Regions from separate parts of the Exiguobacterium sp. MH3 genome, predicted to be linked through region 2. Evidence: riboswitches for the same ligand, from Rfam matches in the RefSeq annotation. Region 2 holds a riboswitch; the other holds the start of a gene.
The links. A riboswitch is a leader RNA that binds a small molecule or an ion and turns the genes downstream of it on or off. The one in region 2 is predicted to bind thiamine pyrophosphate.
Positions count from the first base shown of each region.

Region 1: another riboswitch for thiamine pyrophosphate. It lies ahead of thiT (energy-coupled thiamine transporter ThiT); the one in region 2 lies ahead of thiD (bifunctional hydroxymethylpyrimidine kinase/phosphomethylpyrimidine kinase).

Region 1 covers NC_022794.1:1,982,365-1,985,495, reverse strand. The annotation lists gene rsgA (ribosome small subunit-dependent GTPase A) at 1-543, shown strand, start outside; gene rpe (ribulose-phosphate 3-epimerase) at 546-1,202, shown strand; TPP riboswitch at 1,225-1,334, shown strand; gene thiT (energy-coupled thiamine transporter ThiT) at 1,395-1,955, shown strand; gene U719_RS10590 (thiamine diphosphokinase) at 1,957-2,559, shown strand; gene U719_RS10585 (amino acid permease) at 2,614-3,131, opposite strand, start outside.
Region 2 covers NC_022794.1:549,829-552,959, reverse strand. The annotation lists gene thiM (hydroxyethylthiazole kinase) at 1-481, opposite strand, end outside; gene thiD (bifunctional hydroxymethylpyrimidine kinase/phosphomethylpyrimidine kinase) at 462-1,265, opposite strand; TPP riboswitch at 1,381-1,491, opposite strand; gene U719_RS02765 (murein hydrolase activator EnvC) at 1,557-2,834, opposite strand; gene U719_RS02760 (murein hydrolase activator EnvC) at 3,035-3,131, opposite strand, start outside.

The sequences.
Region 1 (3,131 bases), 1.4 Mb from region 2:
GATTTACTTGACGAAGTCAAAGGACCGGCTGTCCGAGAGGCGATTGCCGCTTACCGGAAGATTGGGTATACGGTCATCGAGACATCAAGTGAGACGTTGACGGGTGTTGAGCAAGTCCGTCCGTTACTTGCTGGAAAAACGAGCGTTCTCGCCGGACAATCCGGTGTCGGGAAAAGTTCATTGCTCAATGCACTGGAGCCCTCTCTTGATTTAGAAACAAGTGCGATCTCGAAATCACTCGGACGCGGACGTCATACGACGCGCCACGTCACATTGATGCCGCTTGCCGAAGGATTGATTGCCGATACGCCAGGTTTCTCGAACCTCGATTTTCCGTATGATATGGAAATCGAGGATGTACGGTGGAGTTTCCCTGAATTCGTGGCTGTACAAGATGATTGCAAATACCGAGGTTGCTTGCATTTGAATGAACCCGGTTGTGCCGTCAAGGAAGCCGTCGAAGCCCAAGAAATCATGTCCTCTCGTTATGAGAACTATGGTATGTTTATAGACGAAATCAAGAATCGAGCCCGGAGGTATTGAAGATGATTAAAATTGCACCATCTATCTTATCAGCAGATTTTGCGAATCTCGAACGCGATGTTAAAGCAGTCGAAGCAGCAGGCGCGGACTATATCCATTTTGATGTCATGGACGGTCAGTTCGTACCGAACATCTCATTTGGATTACCTGTGCTTAGCAGCTTACGTCAAAAGACGGATATGATTCTCGATGTCCATTTGATGATCGACCAGCCAGAACGTTTCGTCGAGGATTTCGTCAAAGCAGGGGCGGACATCGTGACGTTCCACATCGAAGCGACGAATCATGTCCATCGTGTCTTGCAACAAATCAAAGCAGCGGGCGCAAAGGCAGGAGTCGTCTTGAATCCCCATACGCCATTATCAACGATTGAACACGTCCTTGAGGATGTCGATATGGTTTTATTGATGACGGTCAATCCGGGCTTCGGTGGACAAGCCTTCATCGAGCGTGTCATGCCGAAACTCGCAGCACTTGCGCAAGTGAAAGCAGATCGTGGTCTGACATTTGAAATCGAGATTGACGGTGGCGTCAATCCGGAAACGGCAAAGCTTTGCATCGATAACGGTGCGAACGTTCTCGTCGCAGGATCAGCAATCTACAATGCACCAGATTATGCGGAAGCGATCACTAGCATTCGTCAAGGGGCTGCCGTATAATAAGAACGAGAAAACGAAATATGATGACCGCAAGGGGTGTCGCTTGAAAAGCGGCTGAGAGGAGTCTTTTAGACTTTAACCCTTCGAACCTGTTCCGTTCAAACGGACGTAGGGATGTGGCGCACGCAGGCAGTACGGCGTTCGTCGTACTGCCTTTTTGCGTCCTCTCGTACAATGAAGGAGGAAAATAGCATGAAACGGTTACAAATGATGATGGAAATTGCCATCTTTGCCAGTCTCGGAGTCGTCTTTGATTTACTGATTCCATTCAAAATGCCACAAGGAGGCTCAATCAGCTTAGCGATGTTACCGATCTTCGTCATGGCATTTCGCCACGGTGTCGTTGGAGGGGTCGTTACGGGAGCGCTTGTCGGTACGATTCAATTGATGTTCGCTCCACAAGTCTTGACGATCGTTCAACCGATGCTTGACTATACGATTGCGTATGGTGTCGTCGGATTAAGTGGTCTGTTCGCGCGTCAAGTCAGACTAGCCGCGCGCAATGGACAAAAGAAAAGCTTGATGGCGTTCGTTCTCCTGGCGACGTTATTAGGCGCAGGACTCCGTTATATCTGTCATGTCATCAGTGGAATCGTCTTTTTTGCCGAGTATGCCGAAGGTCCAGTCGTACCGTATTCATTGATTTATAACGCGACATACATGGTACCGTCTTACGTTCTTTGTGGTGTCGTTGCGGGTCTTTTATTCACGACTGCGCCACGCTTACTCCGTTATTCGGCACGAGGCGTCTGAGATGCGGGCGATTCTCGTCTGTGCCGGTCCGCGAGAAGAAGCGCCGGATTTACGGACGTTTTGTCAGCCAGGTGATTTTATCGTCGGTGTTGACGGTGGTGTTCAGACGATTGAATCGTTTGGGCTGACATGCGACCTGACGATTGGTGATTTTGATTCGCTTGGTTATGTACCAGAAGGGGCAATCGTTCATCCGGCCGAGAAAGATGAAACGGATCTCGAACTGGCACTTCGTACAGTCTCAGAGAAGAAACAGTTTGAGGATACCTTCATTATCGGGGCGACAGGTGGGCGGCTCGACATGACCGTCCAAAATGTATATTTATTGAAGCGATACCCAGAGGCACGACTCGTGACGAAACGAGAAGAGGTACGATACTTGGCTGAGGGAACGTATACAGTCGAAGCAGGGAGCTATTATTATCTTTCGTTCATTCCACTCGTACCATCGACTTTAAGCTTATCCGGAGTCAAATATCCACTTGATGCACATCCAGTACCGGTCGGAGGTTCCTTGACCGTCAGTAATGAATGGTGTGCGTCAGAAGCGAAGGTAGAGCTCCATCAAGGAGAACTATTGATGATGCGGACGCTTAAGGAATAGCACAATCATAGGAAAGAGGCCGTGGATGACTCCGCGACCTCTTTTTGTGTGAAATTATTCTTCGAGTTGAGAAGGGGCGACACGGATGTCGCTTTGAGCGGATAGATGTTTTCCTTTGACGAAGAGATGATAACTTCCCCACATGACAAGGAAGAAAGGAACACCGATGTATAGAGCGATTCGTTGATCCGCTTGAAACGCAAGACTGACGAGGACGACGACGTTAAGTGTCAACGAAATCAGTGGTAACACCGGATAGAGTGGTGTCTTGAATTTCAGTTCGGATACATCGTGTCCGTTTCGGACGAACTGACGACGAAATGCAAGCTGAGAAGCAGAGATCGAAATCCAGCCGACTTGAGCCCCGAGTCCGGCTAAGGACAAGAGCCAAATGAAGACGGTATCTTCTGCGAAAAATGCGGTCAGAAGCGATAACATCGCGAACATCATCGTAAAGAGTAAAGCACGCATTGGCACACCACGTGCATTGACGTAAGATAATTTCTTTGAAATCATCCCTTCTTGCGCCATTGCCCATAACATCCGAGTCGCCGCATATAATCCGGAGTTTC
Region 2 (3,131 bases):
TCGGACCTGTCACGACGAGGACAGATTTGTGTTTGCGAGCGAATGCACGAATACTTTCTCGATCCATCATTGCATCTCCCGCAGCATCGACTCCCTTAGTTCGTCCGTCTTCCCCAAGTAACGTCTTGATTTCAGAAGTATTTCCTTTGATGACCGTACACCCGAGATCAATGAGTTCTTTAGAAAAGTCAGTACGTAATGTCGTTGCTCCTGCTCCAACTGGATCAAGAACGATCGGGACATTTAAACGTCCCGCTTCACCGGCTGCAAGTCGTTGAGCTGCTTGCATGTCTGCATCGATCGTACCAATGTTTAAGACAAGGGCTTGCGCGAGTCTAACCATTTCTTCTACTTCGCGAATATCTTCCGCCATGACGGGTGATGCTCCAACAGCGAGTGTGACGTTTGCGCAGTCATTGATCGTCACCGTGTTCGTCAGATGGTGAATGAGTGGTTTGTGTTCAAGAATGGTCGTAAACATGTGTATCCCTCCAAAGTGAATGAAAATGATGTGTCGGTCCAATACCTTGTCCGAGAGCAAATCCATGACGAATCGCCTCCGTGACATAGCTCTTTGCTTGTCTTACACTATCTGTCAAATCTTCTCCAAGCGCCATCCGCGCCGCAATCGCCGCAGATAAGGTACAACCAGTTCCATGAGTATGTTGATTGTCTAACCGTTCCGATGTGAAGCGGTGTTCTACTTCCCCATCAAACAACAAATCCGTCGCAGCTCCTGAGAGATGTCCACCTTTTAGTAATACTGCCCCTGTCTGTGTAGCTAATTGATGCATCGCCAGTCGCATTTCATCTAGATTGGTGACCGATCGTCCTGTTAAACGCTCCGCTTCCGGTAAATTTGGTGTGACGAGTGTCGCAAGCGGTAAAAGCTCCGAAATCAATGCTTGTTCAGCCTCCGTCCGCAATAGGGCATGACCGCCTTTAGCGACCATGACGGGATCTAATATGATCGGAACTGTCTGTTTGCGGAGATGTGTAGCAATGACACGAATCGTCTGCGCATTCGAGACCATTCCGATTTTGATCGCATCGACACGAATGTCTGAAAAAATCGACGTTAACTGGGCATCTACGATTTCTGGAGATAACTCTTCCACCGCTTGAACACCCAACGTATTTTGCGCCGTGACAGCTGTCAGGACGCTCATTCCATAAACGCCTAAAGCCGAAAAGGTTTTTAAATCTGCTTGAATCCCAGCTCCACCACCGGAGTCGGATCCTGCAATCGTCAGTACATGTTTCATGTTCTTTTCACCTTCCCATCGAGCAATGTAAGGGAGTCGTGACCGACAAAAAAAGCGTCGACCGCTGTAAAAAAGCAGTCGACGCTATACGAAAGCGTTATACACGCATTCCGGTATCCGTTCGGCTCAACTTTCCTACGCTGGTATTATCCAGTTCAGGTAATAGGGTCGAAAACAGATTGGTTTTCCTCTCAGCCGGATTCCTCCAGCTCCCCTAGTTGCTCAAGTATTCGTTTCGCCTTAACTGTAGCACAGCAGCAAAAAAAAAACGAGCCGAAGCCCGTTTTTTGATTACAGATATGCCAATGGATTCACTGCATTCAGAGGAGAAGAAGCACTATATTGATAACCTCCGACATGTAGTTCGAAATGTAAGTGTGGTCCTGTTGAATTTCCTGTACTACCAAGTGTTCCGACTTGCTGACCTTGAGAGACCGTTTGTCCTGCATGAACAGATAATGAGCTCATATGAGCGTAAACCGTCGTATAGACTTTTCCATCCAAGAAATGCGAAATCATGACGTGGTTTCCGTAAGGTCCACCACCTGATGCTGTAATGACGGTTCCGGCTGCTGCTGCGACGATCGGAGATCCGACGGGACCTTTGAAATCGACGCCATTATGGAATGTATAACCGTTTGCTCCACTAGCTGGTCCGAACCCTTGTGATACCCCACCAGAAGATGGTCGGACAAATTTCCCACCACCTGAAGCGATTGGTGTTGTATCTGAACTTGTTGATTCTGTATTCTTATTGGCTTGTTTTGCTGCTTGAGCACTTGCTTTAGCAGCTTTTTCAGCTGCCGCTTTCTCTGCTGCTGCTTTTTCAGCCGCTGCTTTAGCCGCTGCCTTCGCTGCCGCAATCGCACGTTCTTGCGCTTCGAGAGTCGCTTGCAGTTCTTTTGCGTCTAACAGTTCTGTCGTAAACTTCGTCTTCCCTTTTCGTAATTTTTTGAGTGTAGCACTACGCTCTTTCATTTGAGCTTTCAACGCTTTTTTTTGTTCAAGCAATACTTTCTTTTCTTGCATTTGCTCCGCTTTTTTCTCAACGAGTGCTTGTTTTGCTTCTGCTAATTTTTTTTGTGTCGCGATGTAATCTGAAATCATTTTATCATCTTGTTCAGCAATCTTTTTACCCGCCATGACTCGGCTGAATAAATCACCTAAATCCTTTGATCCAAAAATGACTTCTTCCCACTTAATCGAGTTTCCATCGTTTTCTTGGAAAACACGTAAACGATCACCGAGAAGTTCTTCCTGCTTCTGTAGCATCTCCTCGTAACGAACGATGTCTGCCTTTAACTCATCGATTCGATTGCTTAACTGTTTAATTTGTTTATTTTTTTCGGAAACTTGGAAAATCTTTTCGTTAATCGCTGCGTCGATTCGATTGATTTGACGTTGTTCTTTTGAAATTTTAGCTTCTTGCTTTTTAATCTCTTTTTCTAATTTACGTTGTTCAGCGGCATTTTCTGCCTTTTTTTCTTTAATCGTTGCTGCCGCGATCGGTTGTGTACCTGTTGTAAGTAATGCCCCTAAAACAATGGTAGAAATTAGTTTTTTTAGCATATATCGTTTTCCTCACTTATGTATTTTCATTTTTTATTATAGTATTCAAGTTTCTCTCATATCTGAAATAGATTATAGCACCCTAATCGTTTCAAAAAAATTTCATTTACATTTCAAGTGAAAACGTTTTTTTGTAATATATATATTTCTTATCAAATATAAAAAAAAGAATCGTTGCATATGCAACGATTCTTCACTGTTTAAAACATAGTCATTGGATTTACTGAGTTAGCTGGACCTGTTGCACTGTAGCTGTATCCACCAACGTGAATTTCGAAGTGCAAGTGTGGACCTGTT